3 regions of the Modestobacter sp. SSW1-42 genome follow, and region 1 is predicted to be linked to each of the others. Evidence: riboswitches for the same ligand, from Rfam matches in the RefSeq annotation. Region 1 holds a riboswitch; each other region holds the start of a gene.

What was found. Region 1 has a riboswitch for thiamine pyrophosphate ahead of ACGBYP_RS20370 (ECF transporter S component). Riboswitches for the same ligand answer to the same signal wherever they lie in the genome.
Region 2: it holds a riboswitch for thiamine pyrophosphate, as region 1 does, so the genes downstream of both, thiM (hydroxyethylthiazole kinase) here and ACGBYP_RS20370 (ECF transporter S component) in region 1, are expected to answer to the same signal.
Region 3: it holds a riboswitch for thiamine pyrophosphate, as region 1 does, so the genes downstream of both, ACGBYP_RS18350 (alcohol dehydrogenase catalytic domain-containing protein) here and ACGBYP_RS20370 (ECF transporter S component) in region 1, are expected to answer to the same signal.

What each region holds. Positions count from the first base shown of each region.
Region 1 is NZ_JBISCA010000006.1:232,675-240,140, reverse strand. Features, by position in the region: gene ACGBYP_RS20395 (FecCD family ABC transporter permease) at 1-768, opposite strand, end outside; gene ACGBYP_RS20390 (ABC transporter substrate-binding protein) at 849-1,898, opposite strand; gene ACGBYP_RS20385 (dihydrofolate reductase family protein) at 2,137-2,688, shown strand; gene ACGBYP_RS20380 (hypothetical protein) at 2,753-3,247, opposite strand; gene ACGBYP_RS20375 (SDR family NAD(P)-dependent oxidoreductase) at 3,272-4,051, shown strand; TPP riboswitch at 4,152-4,254, shown strand; gene ACGBYP_RS20370 (ECF transporter S component) at 4,253-4,861, shown strand; gene ACGBYP_RS20365 (ABC transporter ATP-binding protein) at 4,896-6,281, shown strand; gene ACGBYP_RS20360 (energy-coupling factor transporter transmembrane component T family protein) at 6,278-7,045, shown strand; gene ACGBYP_RS20355 (DUF6297 family protein) at 7,056-7,466, opposite strand, start outside.
Region 2 is NZ_JBISCA010000006.1:95,046-102,511, reverse strand. Features, by position in the region: gene ACGBYP_RS19725 (hypothetical protein) at 46-714, shown strand; gene ACGBYP_RS19720 (TenA family protein) at 716-1,387, opposite strand; gene thiD (bifunctional hydroxymethylpyrimidine kinase/phosphomethylpyrimidine kinase) at 1,384-2,208, opposite strand; gene thiE (thiamine phosphate synthase) at 2,205-2,849, opposite strand; gene thiM (hydroxyethylthiazole kinase) at 2,846-3,637, opposite strand; TPP riboswitch at 3,630-3,723, opposite strand; gene ACGBYP_RS19700 (LamG-like jellyroll fold domain-containing protein) at 3,998-5,395, shown strand; gene ACGBYP_RS19695 (NfeD family protein) at 5,503-6,063, shown strand; gene ACGBYP_RS19690 (flotillin family protein) at 6,060-7,466, shown strand, end outside.
Region 3 is NZ_JBISCA010000005.1:209,149-216,614, forward strand. Features, by position in the region: gene ACGBYP_RS18320 (ABC transporter substrate-binding protein) at 1-340, opposite strand, end outside; gene ACGBYP_RS18325 (succinylglutamate desuccinylase/aspartoacylase family protein) at 636-1,556, shown strand; gene ACGBYP_RS18330 (amidohydrolase family protein) at 1,570-2,781, shown strand; gene ACGBYP_RS18335 (DUF6518 family protein) at 2,966-3,616, shown strand; gene ACGBYP_RS18340 (DUF222 domain-containing protein) at 3,674-4,888, opposite strand; gene ACGBYP_RS18345 (hypothetical protein) at 5,069-5,272, shown strand; TPP riboswitch at 5,277-5,386, shown strand; gene ACGBYP_RS18350 (alcohol dehydrogenase catalytic domain-containing protein) at 5,377-6,387, shown strand; gene ACGBYP_RS18355 (MFS transporter) at 6,420-7,466, shown strand, end outside.

The sequences.
Region 1 (7,466 bases):
GAAGCCGACGGCGCCGGCGACGCTCACCAGCGCCGCGGTGAGCAGGGCGGTGAGCACCAGCAGCAGCATCCGGGCCCGCGTCACGTGGACGCCGAGGGAGGCGGCGACGTCGTCGCCGAAGGAGAAGGCGTCCAGCGTGTGCGCCGAGCCCAGGCACAGCAGGAGACCGAGGACGACGGCGGCGCCGCACAGGGCGACGTCGTCCCAGCGGACCCCCTCCAGCGAGCCCAGCAGCCAGAACATGACGCCGCGGGTCTCGTCGGAGTCGGCGAAGGCGAACACCACGAACGACGTCAGGGCGGAGAACAGCTGGGTGCCCGCCACGCCGGCGAGGATGACCCGGTCGGTGCCGCCGCCGGAGAGCTGGGCGAGCAGGACGACGAGGCCGAAGGCCAGCACGGCGCCGATGAACGCTCCGCCGGACAGGCCGATCGCGGTGCCGCCGAGCCCGAGCACCCCGACCAGCACGGCGCCCGTGGAGGCGCCGGAGGAGATCCCGAGCAGGAACGGGTCGGCCAGCGGGTTGTGCAGCAGCGACTGCAGGACGGCCCCGCAGATGCCCAGCCCGGCGCCGACCGCGGCCGCCGTGAGGGCCCGGGGCAGCCGCTCCTCCCAGACGATCGCGTCCTTGGCGGCCCGCACCGGGACCTCAGCCAGACCGAGGTGGTTGAGCAGCACGTCGCGCACGTTGACCAGCGAGACGTCGGCGGGGCCGAGGGTGATCGCGGCGGCCACGGAGAGCACCACCGCGGCGACGCCCGCGGCCACGAGCAGCAGCCCGGTCGTCCGGCGTCGGACCGGCGCCGACGTGGTGGCACCGGCCGCGCCGACCAGCGCCGGCCCGACGCTCAGGACGTCGTCCCGAGCTGCTTCAGCCCGTTGGCGATCTTCTCCAGCCCGTCCACGAAGCGGATGGAGGGGTTCATCTCCGCCCCGTGCAGGGCGATGTAGCGCTCGTCCTGCACCGCCTGCAGGGTGCTGGTCAGCGGGTCGGCCGCCAGGAACGCCTCCTTGTCGGCCAGCCGGTCGCCGGGGAACCGGTCGCGGAGCAGGTCGCCGAGCACGAGCACCTGCGGGTCGCGCTCCACCACGGTCTCCCAGCCGACGGCGGGCCAGTCCTCGTCCAGGTCGGCGAACGCATTGGTCGCGCCCACCGTGGTCGCCAGCAGGTTGGCCGAACCGAAGCCGCCGGCCACGTAGGGGCTCTTGGTGTCGGCGAACCAGAACGCCATCGACACGTCGGACTGCTCGATCCGCGCGGTCGCGGCGGCCGCGCGCTCCTGCAGCCGGGTGACCAGCGCCTCGCCGCGGGCGGGGACGTCGAAGACGGCGGCCAGCTCGCGGATCTCCTGGTACAGCGCGTCCACGGTGAGCGGGCGGGTCCGGGTGCCACCGCCGTTGATGCTCTGCCCGTCCTCGCAGTCGGTGGGCGAGAGGTAGGAGTCGATGCCGGTCTCGGCGAAGCGGGCCCGCTCGGCGACCCCGCCGGTCAGGTAGTGCCGTCCGAAGGAGGCGGTCACGAGGTCCGGGTCGGCGCCGAGGACGACCTCGTAGCTGGGCGCGTTGTCCGCCAGCCGGGGCACCGACGCGTTGGCGTCGGCGAGCTCGGGCAGCACCGGGTCGGTCCAGGACGCGGTGCCCACGACCCGGTCGCCCAGGTCCAGGGACAGCAGGATCTCCGTGACGCCCTGGTCGAGGGAGACCACGCGCTGCGGTGGCGCCTCCACGGTCAGCTGCTGGCCGCAGTTGTCGATCACCAGCGGGTAGGTGGTGCCGCCCTCGCCGGCCTCGGCGGCGCTGGGCTCGAGCACCGGCTCGGAGGCTCCACAGGCGGTCAGCGCGCAGACCGAGACCACGGCGGTGGCCACGAGCCCGATCCGGCCGATGGGCGTCCTCATGCTGCCGTGCTCCTGTCCTCGGTGCGCGCGCGGGCCACCCGGCGGATCTCCGGCGGGTCGGGTTCGGCGCACGCCGCTGTTGGGTAAGTGTTGCCTAACCTAACGCACGTCGCCCGCGGCCCCGAGCGCCCGCCGGACCGCCCGATCGCACGGCGACAGATGAGAAACTGCGCCGTCCGCCGTCTGGACGGGTGACGAGACCGGCGCCGGCCGGTCCTGACGCTGAGGAGCCACGCACATGGGTGCCATCAAGGTCCACGAGTTCACCACCGTCGACGGCGTGGTCGACGTCCCGATGTGGACGGTCGACTACGGCTTCCCCGACGACCTGTCGTCCTCGATCGGCGAGCTGACCGGGTCGTCGGCCGGCATCCTGCTGGGCCGCACCACCTTCGAGATGTTCGCGCCGGCCTGGTCGACCCGCACCGTCGAGGACGACGAGGGCGCGCCCTTCTTCAACGACACCACCAAGTACGTGGTCAGCTCCACCCTCACCGACGCCGAGTCGGTGTGGCGCAACTCGACCGTGCTGGGCGGCTACGCCGCCGACCGGGTCCGGGCGCTCAAGGACGAGGTCGACGGCGACCTCTACGTCAGCGGCAGCGCCACCCTGGTGCGGGCGCTGCTGGCCGACGGCCTGGTCGACGAGCTGCACCTCTACGTCTACCCGGTCGCGGTGGGCACCGGCATCAAGCTCTTCCCCGAGGGGACGGCGCAGACGCTGTCGCTGCGCGGCGCCGAGGCCCTGAGCAACGGCGTCGCCCACCTGACCTACGGCCCCGCTGCCTGACCCCTCGGTCCCCTCCCGGGGCCGAAGTCGCGACTTCGGCCCCGGGAGGGGACGACCGCAGGCGTCAGTCCGGGAGGGCCTCGCCGGGCTCGGCGAACAGCGGGAACACCGCCCGGACGCCGGCCTGCTCGAGCGCGGCGTCTGCGCTGCCGGCGGCCTCGGCGGCGGGCGGCGCGACCAGCACCTCGAGGCCGTCGCCCTCGGGGCGGTCGCGGGCGCTGGTGACCAGCCCGGGGTGCTCGGCCAGCAGCCGCTCGGCCTCGGCGCGCAGGTCGGCGGGGCGGAACTCGGTCGGCGCGAGGGTCAGCTCGAAGCCCTGCGCCCCGTCGAGCACGCGGCGCACCGCGGCCGGCGGCTCGCCGAACCAGCGCACGGTCAGCCGCTTCCGGTCCAGGCTGATGCCGGGGGTGCCGTACTCGGGGGCGTCGCCGGCGGCCGCGGACAGCCGCTCGAGCAGGTCGTAGATCGCCGTCGGGCCGCCGGGGTAGACGACGAACTCGCCGCGGCCCACCTGACCGGTCGGTGCCGCCCTCTTCCCCGACCCCTTGCGCGCTGCCACGGCCCCATCCTCCACGCTGGGGCCATGGAGCTCGACGGAGCACGCATCTGGGTCACCGGCGCCTCGACCGGCATCGGCGCCGCCCTGGCCCGCGAGCTGGCCGATCGCGGTGCCCGGGTGGCGATCAGCGCCCGCAGCGTCGACCAGCTCACCGAGGTGGCGGCGGGCCGGATGGCCGTCGTCCCGGTCGACGTCACCGACCGGGCCGCCACCGTCGCCGCCGGGCAGGCGGTGCGCGAGGCGCTGGGCGGACTGGACGTCGCCGTCCTCAACGCCGGCACGTGGTCGTCGTTCCACGTGGAACCGTGGGACTCCCAGCTCTTCAGCGACCACCTGCAGGTCAACGTGATGGGCGCGGTGCACACGATGGAGGCCGTCGTCCCGCAGATGCTCGGCGCCGGCGCCGGGCGCATCGTCGGCGTCGCCTCGGTCGCCGGGTACCGCGGGATGCCCGGCTCGGAGGCCTACAGCGCGGGCAAGGCAGCGCTGATCAACCTGCTGGAGAGCCTGCGCGGCTCGCTGGCGCCGCGCGGGGTCGTCGTCCAGACGGTCAACCCCGGGTTCGTGACCACCCGGATGACCGACCGCAACCGCTTCCCGATGCCGTTCAAGGTCCCCGCCGAGGTCGCCGCGCGCACCATCGCCGACGGCATCGCCCGCGACCGGGCCGAGATCGTCTTCCCGCTGCCGATGGCCGTGCTGATGAAGTTGGTCCGGGTGCTGCCGGTCCGGGCCTGGACGGCGCTGACCGCGTCGATGGCCCGCCGCGGGCTGCACGGCGGGCCGGAGCGCCGGCAGGGCTGAGCCACCCTGCCGACCGGTGGGCCGGGTCCCGCGGCGGCGCACCGGTCGGCGCGGTGGCTCGACCCGCGCGGTCGGGCGGCGGCGGTCTAGGCTCCTGCCACACACACGACAGGGGAGCGCCTCGGCGCTGAGAGTGCGGGCAACCGCAGACCCTCGAACCTGATCCGGGTCATGCCGGCGCAGGGAGTCTGGAGGAGCACCATGGCCGAGAAGGCCGTCCGACCGATCGACGCTGCCCCCGGGACGACGTCCTGGCGCACCGTCGACATCATCGTCACCGCCGTGCTGGGCGTCGCCTTCGGCCTCGTCTTCTGGCTGTGGGCCCTGGTCTTCTCGGCCACGGGACCCGCCTTCGCCGGCTTCCCGCCCGCCCAGGCGGTGCTCTACGGCGTCTTCCTGCTGCCCGCGGTGGTCGCGCCGCTCGTCGTCCGCAAGCCGGGCGCCGCGGTGTTCGCCGAGCTGATCGGCGCCGTCGTCGAGGCGCTGTTGGGCTCGCACTTCGGCAGCACCGTCGTCCTCTACGGCCTGCTGCAGGGCCTGGCCGCCGAGCTGGGCTTCGCCGCGTTCCGCTACCGCCGCTTCGGCTGGCTGCAGGCGCTGCTGGCCGCGGCGCTGGCCGGGCTGGCCGCCACCTTCCTGGACTTCGGCTACTACTACCCGGACTGGACGGCGGCCTGGAAGACCGTCTACCTGCTCCTGGTCGTCAGCAGCACCGTGGTGATCGCCGGCGTCGGCGGCATGGCGCTGACCCGCGCACTGCGCGCCAGCGGCGCGCTGTCCTCGTTCACCGCCGGCCGCACCCGCGTGTGAAGGAGGACCTCGCCCCCCAGGCGAGGCCGGCCCGGTGACCCCGGTCGCAGTGCGGCTGGCCGGCTGGGGCTTCCGGCACGCCACCCGCCGGGCCTGGGCGGTGCAGGACGTCGACCTGACGGTGGCCCCCGGTGAGCGCGTGCTGCTCACCGGGGCCTCCGGCTCCGGGAAGTCGACCTTGCTGCGGGCCCTCGGTGGCCTGCTGGACCCGGAAGCCGGCGACCCCGCGGGTGAGCTGACCGTCGACGGCGCCGTGCCGGACCGGCGGCGGCAGCGGGTCGGCATGGTCTTCCAGGACCCGGACTCCCAGCTGGTGATGACCCGGGCCGGGGACGACGTGGCCTTCGGGCTGGAGAACACCGGCACCGCGCCGGCGCTGATCTGGCCGGCGGTCGACGCGGCCCTGGACGCCGTGGGCTTCGACCTCGGCCGCGACCGGGCGACCGCCGCGCTGTCCGGCGGGCAGAAGCAGCGACTGGTGCTGGCCGGTGCGCTGGCCACCCGCCCGGGGCTGCTGCTGCTCGACGAGCCGACCGCCCAGCTCGACCCCGACGGCGCCGCCCAGGTGCGCGCCGCGGTGCTCCGCGCGGTCGGCGCCCGGGACGCCACCCTGGTGGTGGTCGACCACGACGTGGAATCGTGGCTGCCGCTGGTCGACCGGGTGGTCGAGCTGCTGCCCGGCGGCGGCACCGTCGAGCACGGGGCCGGCTGGCGGCCCGCGCCCCCGCGACTGCCGGCGCGGCGGCAGCACTCCCCCGGCGAGCAGCTGCTGGCCACCGAGGCCGCCGGGTACACCCACCGCGGCAGCGACGTCCCCGGGCTGCGGCCCATCGACGTCGTCCTGCGCGCGGGCCGGACGCTGGCCGTCACCGGCCCGAACGGCACCGGCAAGTCGACGCTGGCGCTGCTGCTGGCCGGGCTGCGGGCGCCCACCACCGGCCGGGTCACCGCGGGACCGGCGCTCACCGCGGGGCTGCGCCGTCTGGAGCGCCCGCCGCACCGGTGGCGGGCCGGTGAGCTGGTGCAGCGGATCGGCACGGTGTTCCAGCAGCCCGAGCACCAGTTCCTCACCGGCCGGGTGCGCGACGAGCTGTCCCTGGGCGCCGGCGACACCGCGCGGGCCGAGGAGCTGATGGAGCGGCTCGGGCTGGCCGCGCTCGCCGAGGCCAACCCGTTCACCCTCTCCGGCGGCCAGCAGCGGCGACTGTCGGTGGCGACCGCACTGGCCACCGCCCCGCGGGTGCTGGTGCTCGACGAACCCACCTTCGGCCAGGACCGCGAGACCTGGGCCGAGCTGGTCGCGCTGCTGGCCGAGCAGCAGGACGGCGACCGGGCGCTGTGCCTGGTCACCCACGACGCCGACGTGGTCACCGCGCTCGCCGACGACGTGCTGGCGCTGGGCCAGGCGGTGGCCGCGTGAGCCTGCCCCTGGCGCTCGGCCCGGCCCGCCCGGTCCCGCTGTCGGCGGTCAACCCGGTCGCCCAGCTGTCGGCGATCGTCGTCGTCACCGTCGTCCTGCTGGTCAGCGGCGACCTGGTCACCCCGGCGGTGCTGCTGGCCGCGGAGCTCGCGCTGCTGCCGGCCGCCGGGCTGACCCGCCCGGGCGACGTGCTGCGGCGCACCTGGCCGCTGCTGCTCAGCGCGCTGGGGGTGGCCTGGGTCAACGTGGCGTTCGGGTCGCTGTCCGGTGCGGACGCCTGGGTCAGCGGCGCGACCTGGGGGCTACGGGTGGTCGCGCTGTCGCTGCCGGGCATCCTGCTCGTCGCCTCGACCGACCCGGTGCGGCTGGCCGACGCGCTCACCCTGCACTGGCGGGTGCCGACCCGGTTCACCTACGGCGCACTGGCCGCGCTGCGGCTGGTGCCGCTGCTGGCCACGGAGTTCGAGACGATCCGGCTGGCCCGCCGCGCCCGCGGGGTGGACGCCGGCATGAACCCGCTCGCCCACGCGCGGCTGCTGGCGAGCACGTCGTTCGCGCTGCTGGTGGGAGCCATCCGGCGGGGCACCCGGCTGGCCACGGCGATGGACGCCCGCGGCTTCGACTCCGGCACCGCCCGCACCAACGCCCGCGGCTCGCAGTGGCGCCCGCTGGACACCGCGTTCGTCGTCGGTGTGGTGCTGGTCTGCGCCGCGGCGGTCACGGGGAGCGTGCTCACCGGCCACTGGGACGCCGTCCTCGGCTGACCGCGGTGGGTCAGTCGCGCTGCTGGGCGGTCCCGACCGCGAGGGCGACGAGCGCCAGCGACCAGGCGAGCGAGGCGCCGACGAGCCATGCCGGCACCGCGCCGAGCAGCAGGGCCAGCCCGACCGGGACGGTGCCCAGCACCCCGACGTCCGGTCCGCGCACCAGCGTCGAGCCCACCCCCACCGGCAGCGCGCCCATCGGCGAGGAGACCACCGGCCCCGACCAGTCCAGGTCGGGCCGGTAGCCGGCGCGCACCGCCGCCCCCGCCCACGCCGGAGCCGCCGCCACGCCCAGCAGCAGCCAGGTCAGGGGTGACCCGGTGCCCTGCCCGACCAGCAGCGCGGAGACCCCCAGGACGACGACCAGGACGGCGACCGGCACCAGCGCCCGGCACCGGACCACCATAGCGGCGGCCAGGGG
Region 2 (7,466 bases), 140 kb from region 1:
CCTGGGGTGAGGCGCACGGACCCCCGGTCACGCCAGACTCGCAGCGTGCCCCTGGACCCCCAGCTCCCCTCGGACGACGACCACCTCGTCGACCGGTCCCCGGGCGACCCCGCCGAGCCCGCGCAGGACCCCACCCTCGACGAGGCCGGCCGCGAGCGGGCGCTGCGCACGGCGGCCGAGCGGGGCGACGCCCCCGCCGCCCTGGCGCTGGCGCACCTGCTGCGCGAGGACGGCCGGCACGGCGAGTCCTGGCACTGGGCGCAGCTCGCCGCCGACGCCGGGAGCCTGTCCGCCGCCGGGACGCTGGCCTGCTGGCGCTGGGTGGAGAGCCGCGACCCCGCGCTGGAGCCGCAGCTGCGCGCCGGCGCCGACCACTCGCACTCGGCCCGGGCCGGCCTCGCCGACCTGCTGCGCACCACCGGGCGGGTCGAGGAGGCCCGCACCGTGCTCGAGCGCGGCGCCGTCCGCGGCGAGGTCGCCAGCTGGCTGCCGCTGGGCAACATCTACCGCGAGGAGCTGGACGACGTCGTCGCCGCCGAGGCCGCCTACCGGGCCGGCATCGAGGGTGGCGACCTGCACTCCCACCACAACCTCGGCGTCCTGCTGCTGGGCACCGGCGACGTCGACGGCGCCATCGAGCACTTCTCCATCGCCGCCGCGGGCGGCGACGAGCTGGCCGCCCGGGTGCTGCGCGAGGTCCTGTACGAGGGCTGAGTCAGCTCAGCGGGTGGGCCCAGCCCTCCTGCCCGTGCGCCGACCGCCAGAACTCCAGCTCGTACCGGGTGGCCAGGGCGAACGCCCGGTGCATCGCCGGCACCTCCGACGGCGTGGCCGCCGCGGCGTCGTCGACCAGCTGCCGCGCGCGCCGGGTGGACTCCTGGAACGCCGGGTCGTCGTAGGTGGCGACCCAGCGGGCGTAGGGGTGCCCGGGCGTGCTGCGCGCCGTCGCGGCCAGCCGGACGCCGGTGTCGGCGTAGACCCAGTAGCAGGGCAGCACCGCCGCCGCGGCCACCGCGTAGGACGCGGTCGCGGCCGTGGCCACCAGGTAGGAGACGTAGCCCAGGCACGTGGGTGAGTGCAGCAGCTCCGCGGACGCGGGGCCCAGCAGCTGCGAGCCGAGCAGGTCCGCGTGCAGCGCGGTCTCGACCGTGCGGGTGACCGACGCCGAGTCCGCCCAGAACGCCGCGGCGTCGGGGTCGGGGGCGCGGGCGGCCAGCAGCGCCAGCGCCCGGGCGTACCCGGCCAGGTACAGGGCGTCCTGTTCGAGGTAGTGACGGAACGCGGCCGGGGCGAGCGTGCCGTCGCCGAGCTCGGTCAGGAAGGCCAGCTCCTCGATCGTCGTCCGCAGGTGGGCGGTGCCGGCCCAGGCGTCGTCGGTGAAGGTCACGCCTCCCACCACCCGGCGAAGTGGTGCACCGGGCCGTGGCCGGAGCCGACGCCGAGAGCGGCGCCCGCTTCCAGCGCCGCCTGCAGGTAGGTGCGCGCGCGGTCGACCAGCGGGGCCCAGTCGGGCTCCCGGCCGGCCAGCCGGTCGTGCGCGGCGAGCGCAGCCAGCGCCGAGGACAGCGTGCAGCCGGTGCCGTGGGTCGAGGTCGTGTCGACCCGCGGGCGCCGGGTCTCCAGCACCCCGCCGGCGGTCACCAGGACGTCGACGCTGGACTCCCCGCCGAGGTGGCCGCCCTTGAGAAGCACCGCCGCCGGCCCGAGGGCCAGCAGCGCGGTGGCCTGCGGCGCCAGCTCCTCGACCGAGGTGGCCGGCGCGACGTCCAGCAGCGCGGCGGCCTCGGGCACGTTGGGGGTCAGCAGGTCGGTGACCGGCAGCAGGTCGGTGCGGACGGCGTCCACGGCCTCGGCCGAGATGAGCCGGTCGCCGCTGGTGGCGACCATGACCGGGTCGCAGACCACCGGGCCGCCGGGCCGGCCGGCCAGCACCCGGGCGACCTCGCGGACGACGTCGGCGGTGCCCAGCATGCCCAGCTTGGTGGCGTGCACGCGGACGTCGGCGAACAGCGTCTGCAGCTGCAGCGCCACGAAGTCGGCCGGGACGCCGTGCACCCCGGTGACCCCGCGGGTGTTCTGCGCGGTGAGCGCGGTGAGCACCGCGGTGCCGTAGGCGCCCAGCGCGCTGAAGGTCTTCAGGTCGGCCTGGACGCCGGCGCCCCCGCTCGGGTCGCTGCCGGCGACGGTCAGCGCGACGGCCGCGCTCATCGGGCGGTCTCCTTCCGCAGCAGCCGGGCGGCCTCGGCCGGGTCGGCGGCGGCGCAGATGTCGGAGACCACGCAGATGCCGTCGACCCCGGTCACCAGCGCGGCGTTGTCGGCGTGGATGCCCCCGATCGCCACCGTGACCAGGCCCGCGGCCCGGGCACGGTCGGCCAGTGCGCGGACGCCGGCGGGCTCGAGCGACCCCCCGGCGTCGGGCTTGGTGGGCGTGGACCACACCGGGCCGATGCCGACCAGGTCGACGGTTCCGTCGGGCAGCGCCAGGACCGCGTCGAGCTCGGCGTCGCTGCCGGTGGAGACCCCGACCAGCGCGTCAGGCCCCAGCAGTGCCCGGACCTCGTCGGCGGGCAGGTCGTCCTGGCCCACGTGCACGCCGTCGGCGCCGGCGACCAGCGTCACGTCGACCGCGTCGTTGACGAACAGCGGCACGTGCGGCGTCGCCTCCAGCACCGCCTGCACCGCGCGCGTCAGCGCCAGCAGCTCGCGCCGGCTCGCGGTCTTGTCCCGCACCTGGACGGCGGTCACCCCACCGGCGACGGCCTCGGCGACCACCTCCGGCACCGACCGGGGCGCGCAGAGCAGGGTGTCGGTGACCAGGTACAGCGCCGGGTCGAACCGCCGGGTCACCAGCTCACCTGCGCCCGGGCCAGCGCGTCGCCGTCCACCGCGTCGAGGGCGTCCAGCCACAGGGCGGCGAAGGTCCCGGGGCCGGCCGCGGTCGCGGCGGCGGCCTCGGCGGCCAGCGCCACGTGGGCGTGCGCGGCGACGGCGCCGGTCAGCGCGTCGCCGGCGGCGGCCACGTAGGCGGCGACCAGCCCACCGAGGGCGCAGCCGGCGCCGGTGGTGCGGGTGAGCAGCACCGATCCCCCACCGACCCGGACCACCCGGTGCCCGTCGGTGAGGACGTCGACCGGCCCGCTGACCGCGACGACCGCACCGGTGCGCCGGGCCAGCTCGCCGGCGGCGTCCAGGGCGTCCTCGGGGCCGTTGACGCTCTCCACGCCGCGGCCGCCCTTCCCGGCGCCGGCCAGCGCCAGCACCTCCGAGGCGTTGCCGCGGACGACGGCGGGCGCGAGCCCGACCAGGTCGGCGGCGAGCTCGGTGCGGAAGGTCAGCCCGCCGACGGCGACCGGATCGAGCACCCAGGGGGTGCCCGCGTCCCCGGCGGCGCGGGCGGCGATCCGCATGGCCTCGGCGGTGCGCTGCTGCACGGTGCCCACGTTGACCAGCACCGCGGAGGCGACCGCGGCGAACTCGCCGGCCTCGACGGGCTCGTCGACCATCGCCGGCGCCGCGCCCACGGCCAGCAGCGCGTTGGCGGTGATCGTCTGGACGACGGTGTTGGTGAGGCAGTGCACGAGCGGTGCGGTGTCGCGCAGCGCCGCGTTGGCAGCGCGCAGAGAGGTGGCGTCCACGCCGTGACATCCCTTCGCCAGCGGGAGCTGGAGCAGGTTCGACGGGTGTGATCTCAGTCCCGGTCGGGACACCCCGTGTCGGCTGGCGACGCTAACACCACGGTCGCGACCGGCCGCACCGCCGGTGCACCCGGGCCCCGGCCCCACGACACCGGATGGCGCACCGTCGCAACTGCCCGGTTCGGCATCCGGGCCGCCCTATGCTCCGGCGACCGGGACGTCCCACCGCCGGCCGGTCGACCGGAGACCCCGGACGGCCTCGGTTCGTCCGCACCGCCGGTGCCGACCGCCTGCTGCGTCGCAGGCCCCGCCGTCCGGGGTGACGCCCGCCCGAGAGCCCCCGTCAGAGAGCCCGACCACGTGACCGCATCCCGCTCCACCGCTGCGCCCCCGGCCCGCGTCGGCCTGCGCAGCACCGGCGCGGCCCTCGTCGTCAGTGCGCTGGCCCGCACCGTCCTCGGCGTCCTCCTGCTGCTGGTGCTCGTCGCCGTGCTCCCCGCCGTGGTGGGCTGGCGGTCCACGCTGGTCACCTCGGGGTCCATGGCGCCGCAGGTGCAGCCCGGTGACGTGACGGTGGTCCGCCCCGTGGACACCGCCGACCTCGAGCCCGGTCAGGTGCTGCTCGTCGACGCTCCGGGCTCCCCCGGCAGCCTGCTGCTGCACCGGCTGGAGTCGGTCGAGGAGGACGGGCTCCGCCTCCGGGGTGACGCCAACCCCACCGCCGACAGCGCGCTGGTCGACCCGGCGAGCGTGCACGGCGTCGGGACCCTGCGGCTGCCGAGCCTGGGCCTGCCCGCCCTCTGGGCCTCCCAGCAGCGCTGGCTCCCGCTGTCCGCCGTGGTGGTGGGGCTGGCCGCCGTCACCGGCCTGGCGCTGCTGCACCGCTCACCGACCGCCGACCGTGCGCGTCCGGTGTCGGGACGGCGCGGTCGCTGGGCGTGCGCGGGAGCTGCCGTGCTCGGCGTGGCCGTCCTGCTCCCGGGCACCGCCACGGCGGCCTTCAGCGCCACCACCGGCAACGGACCGGTCTCGTTCCGCTCCGCGGTCTACTACAGCTGCGCCTCGGCGGCGGCGGGTGCGGGTGCGGCGCAGTACCTGGACCTGCAGGAGACCAGCGGCACCGTGGCCCGCAACCGGGGCTCCTTCTCCGGGGACGGCAGCTACGTCGGCGGGGTGACGTACAACGTCCCCGGGCCGGCGTGCCACAGCGCCGCGCGGGCGGTCCGGCTGGACGGCACGTCCGGCCTCGTCCAGTCCTCGGTCGGCGTCACCCTCCAGGCCGGGACGTCGTTCACCACGCAGCTGTGGTTCGCGACCACGACCGCGCGGGGTGGGCACCTGATCGGGTTCGGCAACGGGACCAACGGCGCCACGTCGAGCGCCCGGGACCGGATGGTCTACATGACCAACAGCGGTCAGCTGCGGTTCGGTGTCTACGACGGGACGCCCAAGACCGTCCTGTCGCCGGCGCGCTACAACGACGGCAGTTGGCACCTGCTCACCGCCACCTTCGAGGCGGGCACCGGGCCCGGCGCCGGGCTGCGGCTGTTCGTGGACGGCGCGCTGGTCGCCGAGGACCCCGCCGCCACCGCGGCGCAGCCGGGCACCGGCTACTTCCGGGCCGGGTACGACGACCTCGCGGGGTGGCCGGACGTCCCGACGAGCAACTGGTTCGCCGGCTCCATCGCCCACATGAGCGTCTACGCGACCAGGCTGCTGCGCGCCGAGGTGGCCGACCAGTACGCCGCCGTCGGCTGAGAGATCGGGACGGCAGCGTCCGAAAAGGGTGCTCGCCGGGGTGAGACGACTTGATCATGATGCGCTGACCTGCGACTCTGGCCGCCAGAGACCCAGGGGGAGGGCGCATGGACCCGGTTGCCGTGGCCTTCCTCGCCGTCGGCGGACTGGGCCTGCTCGTGCTCGTCGTCTCCCTGCTCGCCGGGGAGCTCGGCGACCTCGGGCACGCCGACGCCGACGGCCCGTTCTCCGTCCCGGCGATCGCCGCGTTCCTCGGCGGCATCGGGTTCGGCGGCGCCGCGGCGTCCGCGCTGCTGCCCGAGCTGCCCGGGCCGGCCACCGTGCTGCTGGCGCTGGTGGCCGGTCTGGTGGTGGCCCTGCCGCTGGCGGCCGGCGCCGTCCGGCTCTCCGCCGCGCTGCGCGACATGCCCACCGAGCCCACGCTCACCGCTGCCCGGCTGCTCGGGGCCCAGGGCGTCGTCATCAGCCGGGTTCCCCCTGGCGGGTTCGGCGAGGTGCGGCTGGCCGTGGCGGGGCAGCAGCTGAAGTACCACGCCCGCAGCGACGTCCCGCTGCCCGCGGGCACGCCCGTCTACGTCGTCGACGTCCCCACGGAGACCTCCGTGCACGTCGTCTCCACCGCTCCGGAGACGACCGTCCCACTCCCAGACACCGGAGGAACCCCGTGACCCTGCTCATCGCCATCGGCGGCATCGCGCTGCTCGTGCTGCTGCTCGTCCTGCTGGTGCTCTCCCGGATCAAGGTCGCCGGGCCCAACCAGGCCTTCCTGGTCACCGGCCGGCAGGGCCGCTCGGTCACCAGCACCGACGGCGCGGTCAGCCGCGACATGTCCGGGCAGAAGGTCGTGATGGGCGCCAGCGTCTTCGTGCTCCCGGTGGTGCAGAAGCTGCACTCGATCGACCTGTCCAGCCGCCGCATCCCGGTCGGCATCCGCGGCGCGGTGAGCCTGCAGGGCGTCAAGTGCGACCTCGAGGGCGTCGCGATCGTGAAGGTGGGCGGCAACGAGGGCGCGATCCGGGCCGCGGCCCAGCGCTTCCTCAACCAGCAGGAGGGCATCGACACCTTCACGTCCGAGGTGCTCGCCGGGGCGCTGCGCTCGATCGTCGGGCGGCTGACGATCGAGGAGATCATCCGCGACCGGGCGGCGTTCGCCTCTGCCGTCGCCGAGGAGGCCGAGTCCTCTCTCACCGGCCAGGGCCTGGTGCTCGACACCTTCCAGCTGCAGGACATCCAGGCCGAGGGCACCTACCTGGCCGACCTGGGCCGCCCCGAGGCCGCCCGGGTCCTCAAGGAGGCCTCCATCGCCGAGGCGCGCGCCCGGCAGGCCGCGCAGCAGGAGCAGCTGCTCGCCGACGAGGCGATCGCGATCTCGCAGCGCCAGCTGGCTCTGAAGCAGGCGGAGATCGACGCGGAGATCGACGCCGCGAAGGCCCGCGCCGCCGCGGCCGGCCCGCTGAGCCAGGCCGCCCAGGACCAGGAGGTGCTCGCCGCGCAGGAGAAGGTCGCCGAGCGCACCGCCACCCTCACCCAGGCCCAGCTGGACACCAAGGTGCGCCGTCCGGCCGACGCCGAGCGGTACCGGGTGGAGCAGGAGGCCGAGGGGCGCAAGAACTCCGCGATCCTCACCGCCGAGGCGCAGCGGCAGGCCACCATCGCCGCGGCCCAGGCCGCCGCCGAGCAGGCGCGGCTGTCCGGTGAGGGCGAGCGGGCCCGCCGCAGCGCGCTGGCCGAGGCCGAGGCCATCGAGGGCGCCAAGCGTGGTGAGGCCGAGAAGCTGCGCCGCCAGGCGATCGCCGACGCCGTGGAGCGTGAGGGCGCCGCCGAGGCCGCCGCGATCCTGGCCCGCGGGCAGGCCGAGGCCGCCGCGATGGACGCCCGCTCCGACGCCTTCGCCAACTACGGCGAGGCCGCCATCCTGGACCTGCTGGTCAAGGTGCTGCCCGACGTGGTGTCGGCCGCGTCGGCCCCGCTGGCCGCGGTCGACAAGATGACCGTCATCTCCGCCGACGGCGCCGGCTCGCTGGGCCAGTCGGTCGCGGCGAACGTCGCGCAGGGTCTGCAGCTGTCCGGC
Region 3 (7,466 bases), on a different contig from region 1:
ACTTCACGTCCTTCGCCGTCATCGGGGCGCCGGTGGAGAACGTCACGCCCTGCCGCAGCTTGATCGTGTAGGTGAGCTTGTCGTCGGAGACGGTGTAGTCGGTGGCCAGCAGCGGCTGCACCTCGCTGCCGTCCTCGCTGACGGTGAACAGCGGCTCCATGATCTGCTGCATCACGTAGATCGAGTTGTTGTCGAACGTCGTGGTCTTGTCCATCGCCAGGATGTCCGCGGCGCGGGCGATGGTCAGGTCGCCGCCCTCCACGGGGCCGGAGCCGGCTGCTGTGCCGGTGGAGCTGGTGGAGCCACCGCCGCAGGCGGTGAGCGCGACCGCGGCGGTCACCGCGATCCCTGCGGACCTCAATCGGGTTGCACGTGTCATGGACTGCCTCATCGTTCGGACCGCCGCAGCGGGTGGGTGGGGACTTCCGGGACAGCGGAGCACCGTTCCGCCGTCCGGCCGGGCGTGCTCGAGACCGGTCGGGACGGCGCGGGAGGTGCCGCGGGAGCCGTCGCGAGCGGCGTCCCTCGGCTGTAGTGATCGTTACAGTAGGAGGCGGACATTACCCCGTTGTTACGTTTGGAAAGTGACCTGGCGCACGCTTTCGTTGCCGGATCGCAACCTGCACGATGCGGTCGTGGACCGGACGACCTTGACGCTCGACGACCTGCCCGGACCGCCCGTCGAGGTGCCCTACGCCTCGGTGACCGGCGGCAACGCCGGCCCGCACCTGACCGTGGTCGCCGGCGTGCACGGCGCGGAGTACACGGGGATGGCGGCGCTGCTGCGGCTGATCGCCACCCTGGACGCCCGCCGGCTGCGGGGGCGGCTGACCGTGGTGCCGGTGCTCAACCAGCCGGCGTTCTGGGCCCGGACGCCGTTCGTCGTCCCGGTCGACGGGGCGAACCTGAACCGCAGTTTCCCCGGCGACCCGGCCGGCTCTTACACCGAGGCGCTGGCGCACGGGCTGTTCGAGGCGTTCATCCGGCCCACCGACGTGCTGGTCGACCTGCACGCCGGCGACCTGCCCGAGGCGCTGGAGCCGTTCTGCCTGTACGAGGAGTCGCCGGTGCAGGAGCAGTCCCGCGCGCTCGCGCTGGCCTACGGCACCGGCCACGTCGTCCGGCAGTCGCGGGCGGCGCGCACGGTCGGCGGCAGCACCAGCGCGGCGGCCGCCGACATCGGCGTCCCGGCGATCACCGCCGAGATCGGCGCGAACGGCATCTGCGACCCGGCGTCGGTCGCCGGCCACCTGCAGGGGGTGCTCAACGTGCTGGCCTCGCTCGGGATGCTGCCCGGTGACGTGGCCGTCCCCGTCGCGGCCCCGGTCGAGCACGAGGGGTGGGTGTGGCTGCGCAGCCCGGTCCGCGGCTTCTGGCAGGCGGCGGTGGCGGTGGGCGCGGACGTGCGCACCGGCGACGTCCTGGGCGTGCTGCTGGACCCGTGGGGCGCCGAGCTGCACCGGGTGGTGGCGCCGGCTGACGGCGTCCCGCTGTTCCTCACCTCCAGCCCGGCGGTGGACGCCGACGGGCTGCTGCTGGGGCTCGCCCGCGCCTGAGAGGGTGCCGGTCATGCGCATCCGCTCCGTCTCCGTCGTCGACGTCGCCGCCCGCCGGACGGTCCCCGACCAGCTGCTCGCCTGGGACGGCGACGTGCTCACCACCGTGGGCCCCGACGACGACGGCCCGCTGGAGGCCGGGGACGTCGACGGGCGGGGGCTGTTCGCGCTGCCGGGGCTGATCGACTGCCACGTGCACGTGACGTCGCTGTCGGCCGACGAGTGGGCCGACTCCGGACACCCGGCCAGCTACGTCGCCGCGCACGCCACCCGGGCGCTGGCGGCGATGGTGCGGCGCGGCTTCACCACCGCGCGGGACGCCGGCGGCGCGGACGCCGGGCTGGCGCGCGCGCTGGACGAGGGCGTGCTGACCGGCCCGCGGCTGTCCACCTGCGGCAAGGCGCTGTCCCAGACCGGCGGGCACGCCGACCTGCGCCCGCGCGGGCGGGAGCTGTGGGACGCCCACCCCGACGTCCCGGGCATCGGCCGGATCGTCGACGGCGGCGACGAGGTGGCGCGGGCGGTGCGCGAGCAGGGCCGGCGCGGGGCGACGTTCGTGAAGCTGATGCTGTCCGGCGGGATCACCAGCCCGGCCGACCGGGTCGACGGCGTGCAGTTCTCCGACGCCGAGATCCGGGCCGCCGTCGAGGAGGCCGACCGGCTGGGCCTGTACTGCGCGGGGCACGCCTACGCCGGGGCCGCGGTGCAGCGGGCGGTGCGGCTGGGCGTGCGCACGATCGAGCACGGCAACCTCATCGAGACCGCCGACGCCGAGCTGATGGCCGAGGCCGGCACGTTCCTGGTGCCGACGCTGAGCGCCTACGCGGTGCTGGCCGAGCGCGGACTCGAGTTCGGCCTGCCGGCCGACAGCATGACCAAGCTGGCCGCGGTGGCCGACCGGGGCGCCGCGGCCGTGCGCACCGCCGCCGCGGCCGGGGTGCGGATCGCGCTGGGCACCGACCTGCTCGGCCCGATGGCCGCCGAGCAGAACCGCGAGTTCACCCTGCGGGCCGCGGTGCAGTCGTCGTGGGAGGTGCTGGAGAGCGCCACCCTGGTGGGCGCCGAGCTGCTCGGGCAGGCCGGCCGGCTGGGCGTGCTGGCGCCGGGGGCGGCCGCCGACGTCCTGCTCTGCCGCACCGACCCCTCGGTCGACGTACGGGTGCTGTCGCGGCCGGAGGAGACGCTGGCGACGGTCGTCAGCCGCGGCCGGGTGGTCGCCGGCTGACCGGCCTCCCGCTCGGCGGGGCAGACGGCCTTGCGCCGCACCTGGCTCGCCGGCTCGGTGCTGTTCACGGCGGCACCCTGGCCAGCTGACGGGACGATCCCGTACCGGTTTCCCGCGCGCGCCGCCGCCGTCGTCGGCCCCGGACCTGCCACGCTCGCCCGCACGCTCGAGCGGAGGTGCACCGATGACGCAGCTGACCGTCTCCCCCGGCACGCGTGCGGCGGCCGGCCCCGTGCTGGCGGTCGCCGGCGGGCTGGTCACCGGCGGGTTCGCCGCCTGGGCGTACTACGGCGAGGCGTTCCGGCCGCTGGCGCACAGCTTCGGGCTGTGGATCGCGCTGCTGGCGCTGCTCAGCGCCCGGCGCCCGGTGCGCGAGGCGGTGCTGCGGTCGGTGCTGGCGCTGGCAACCGCAGTCGTGGCGTTCTACGTCGGCAAGGACGTCATGTACGGGATCGAGTACCCCGGGCAGCCGTACGCGGTGGACCTCGGCGAGCTCGTCCAGTGGCTGGTGCTGTCGGTGGTCGCCGGCTCGCTGCTCGGCTGGGCGTTCCGCCGGATCGGCCGCCCAGGGCACGCCGGCGCCGCCTCGACCGCCGCGGCGCTGGGACTGCTGCTCGCCGACGCCTACCGCCGCAGCTCGAACTACCCGGCGGACGCCGTCGTGGTGGTCGGCTTCGCCGTGCTGGCCGCCGTCGCGGTGCTGGCGGTCGCCGTCCGCTCGCCGCGGCAGCTCGCCGAGGTCGCCCTCTGGACGGTGCCGGCGGCAGCCGCCGGCTGGGTGCTCGTCTCGGCTCCCGACCTCCTCGAGCAGCTGCTGATCACCGGCTCCCTCTGACCCAGGCGGACGCCTCTCCCCCGGCCGCCCGGCCGCACCAACGAGGCGGCGAGCCGTTCAGGTCAGGAGGGAGCCGATCAGGATCTCGGTGCCGTCGGGTCTCCAGGTGCGCCAGCGGTGCCCCGGCGGCGCGCCGTCGTCGCGCTCGACCCGGAACCCGTGGTGGACCTTGGTGTGGTGCCGCTCGCAGAGCAGCGCGGAGTTATCCAACGACGTCTCGCCGCCGTTGATCCACTCGACGAGGTGGTGGACGTCGCACCAGTGCGTCGGCGCCCCGCACCCGGCGAACACGCAGTGCCCGTCCCGGTTCTCCACCGCCCGGCGCAGGTGCGACGGCACCACCCGGTGGGTGCGACCCACGTCCAACGGCAACCCGTCGGGCCCCAGCACGATCCGGGTGACCGTCGCGTCACACGCCACCCAGCGGGCCCGCGCCGCCGACAGCGTCGCGCCGAACCCGGTCCGAGCGGCGTCCGGGCCGGTGGACGGGTCGACGAGGTCCTCCAGGTCGACGGTGATCACGACGTGCGGCTTGACCGTCCGCAGCACCGGCAGGCTCCCGCCGGCGAGCTGGTTGTCGGCCAGCTGCACGAGGGCATCGGCATTCTGCTGGCTCCGGGTGCGGGTGTCGCCCTTCGGGCGGTCGGCCTGCACGATCGACTCGAGGGCAGCCTGCACCTTCTCCCCACCCACCGCATCCAGGTCGAACCGACCCGTGACGCTGCCATCAGCGTGCTTCGCGATCGACAACCGCCGCCCCTCGGTCGGGTCCGGTTCGGCGCCGTCGGGATCGAGTGCGGCCTCGAAGGCCCGCACCGCGACGACCAGCGTCTGATGCGGCGCCTCGGCTGCCACGGTCGTCCATGCCTCGTCGAACGGCGCCAGGTCGATGCCCTGCTCCTCGGCTCGGGCCCGTTCCGTCGCGCCGACCGCGTGGGCCACCACGTCCACCTGCCCCGCGCTCACGGCACCCTCGGCGAACCCGTTCGCCAGCACCGGGAAGTGCTCCAGCACCCGTCCCGACCGCACGATCCGCGACGCCTCCGCTGGTGCGAGCCGAGCGCGCCCGACCAGCCACGACCGCATCGTCCTGATGCCGTCGTGCTCCGCGGCCTGTGTCGCCTCTCCGTGCCGCACCGTGCGCGTGAGCTCGGCGCTGGCCCGGTTCACCACCTGCACCAGCAGGGCCACCCGGTCCAGCACCTGACCATCCGACAAGACGTGCAGCTCATCCGTCGCCAGGGCGTCGAGAGCCGACTGCAACTCGCTCACGACACCCCCTCAGCCGTTCGAACAGGTGTACGAATCCTATCCATGACGACCGACCAGAGCAACGCGAAACCGCAGGTCACATGCTCATCCACAGATGTGCCAGACCTCTTGACGCGCAACAGGTCAACCCGATCGGCGACCGGCCGTACGACGTCCCAGACCGCGCGGCAGACTCGCCCGGTGACGACCGACCCGGTGATCTGCTCGGCGAAGGGCTGCCGCGAGCCGGCGGCCTTCCGGCTGATCTGGAACAACCCGAAGCTGCACACCCCCGACCGGGAGAAGGTCTGGGCCGCCTGCGCCCAGCACCGCGACCAGCTCTCCGACCACCTCTCGGTGCGCGGCTTCCTCCGCCGCGTCGACCCCCTGGAGCAGCCCCGGTAGGTTCGCCCGTGCACACGGGAGCCCGGGCGCGGGCTGAGATGGCGGACGTCCCCCGCCGACCGTCCACACCTGATCCGGTTCATGCCGGCGGAGGGAGCTGCCCGATGCTCGCGGCGCGCTTTCACGGAGCCCACCAGCCACTCGCCCTGGACGACGTCCCGGTGCCCGACCCCGGCCCGGACGAGGTGCGCGTGCGGGTGCACGCCGCCGGCGTCTGCGGCACCGAGCTGCACTTCACCGACGGGCTGTACGCCCCGTCCCGGACGCCGATGACGCTGGGCCACGAGGCCGCCGGCGTGGTCGACGCGGTCGGCGCCGACGTCACCGGCTGGGCGCCCGGCGACCGGGTGGCCGTGTACTACTACCTGTTCTGCGGCCGCTGCCGCTGGTGCCTGCGCGGCCGGCAGAACCTGTGCCTGGCCCCGCGCGGCGTCCTGGCCTTCGCCGCCGACGGCGCGTTCGCCGAGCAGCTCGTCGTCCCGGCGCACTGCCTGGTCCGGCTGCCCGATGCGGTGTCCTTCGACGCCGCGGCACCGCTGTGCTGCGCGGGGACGACGGCGGTGCACGCGCTCACCGAGGCTGCGGTCGAACCGGGTGAGGTGGTCGTGGTGCTGGGCAGCGGCGGCGTCGGGTTGGCCGTCGTCCAGGACGCACGCCGGCGCGGGGCGACCGTGATAGCGGTCAGCCGCGACGCCGCCCGCCGCGAGGCCGCGCTGCGCTCCGGCGCCACCGCCGCGGTCACCCCCGGCGAGACCGCTGACGCGGTGGCCCGGCTCTCGGGCGGGCAGGGCGCGGACGTCGTGGTCGAGCTGGCCGGGGTGACGGCGACCCTGGAGCTGGCCACGAGCGTGCTCGGGCGGCGCGGGCGGCTCGTGCTCGTGGGCTACAGCGCCGACCCCCTCACCGTCAGCCCGCTGGGGATGGTGGTCGCCGAGCAGCGCGTGATCGCCAGCGTCGGCAACACCCTGGCCGAGCTGGAGACCGCCGTCTCGCTGGCCGCCACCGGCCAGCTGAGCCCGCCGGTCGCGGCGACGATGCCGTTGTCCCAGGTCAACGATGCGCTCGACCGTCTTCGAGCCGGCGAGGTGACCGGCCGGCTGGTCCTGCACCCCTGACCCTTCGGGGGGCCGTGCAACCATCGACCCCCGTGGCCCGACGCAACAGCAAGGCCGACCCGCTCCCCCGCGAGGTCGGCGTCCTGGCGATCGTGGCCTTCGTCGTCGCGCTCGGCTTCGGTGTCGTGGCCCCGGCCATCCCGCTCTTCGTCCGCGACTACGGCGTCGGGACGACGGCCGTCGGCTTCGCGATCAGCGCGTTCGCCTTCTTCCGGTTCGTCTCGGCGTTCGGCGGCGGGGCGCTGGTCGAGCGGGTCGGTGAGCGGGTGGTGCTCGCCGCCGGGCTCGGGATCGTCGCGGTGACCAGCGGGCTGGCGGGGCTGGCCGGCAACTTCCCGCTGTTCGTCGCGCTGCGGGCGGCCGGCGGCATCGGCAGCGCGATGTTCACCGTGGCCGCGCTGTCGCTGCTGCTGCGCACCTCACCGGCGGCCTCCCGCGGCCGGGCCGCGGCCACGTACCAGGGCGGCTTCATCCTCGGCGGCATCGCCGGCCCGGCCGCCGGCGGCTTCCTCGCCGAGATCTCCCCCCGGGTGCCGTTCTTCGTCTACGCCGCGTTCCTGCTCGTCGCCGGCAGCGTCGCGCTGGTGCTGCTGCGCCCGGCGGCGCTGCCGCCGGCCGACCCGCCGGTCACGCCCGCCGTCGACCAGGGCGGGGGCGGCGAGCCCTCCACCGCCGCGGTGCCCCCACCCGGCACGGACGGCGGTGGGCTGCGCGCGGCGCTGCGCTCGCGGGCCTACCTGGCCGCGCTCGTGGCCAACCTCGGCGTCGGGTGGGTGCTGTTCGGGGTGCGCAACTCCCTGGTGCCGCTCTACGTGACCGAGGAGCTGGGCAAGACCGTCGCCTGGGCCGGCGCAGGCCTGCTCGCCGGGTCGGTGGCCCAGGCCCTCGGGCTGCTGCGCGCCGGGCGGCTGTCGGACACCTGGGGACGCCGGCCCTCGCTGCTGGTGGGCACCGGGCTCGCGACCACGTCGATCGCCGTCCTGGTGCTGCCGCCGGCCACGGGCGTCTTCCTGCTGGCGATGGCCACCTTCGGGCTGGGCGCCTCGTTCCTGGCCAGCGTGCCCGCCGCGATCGTCGGC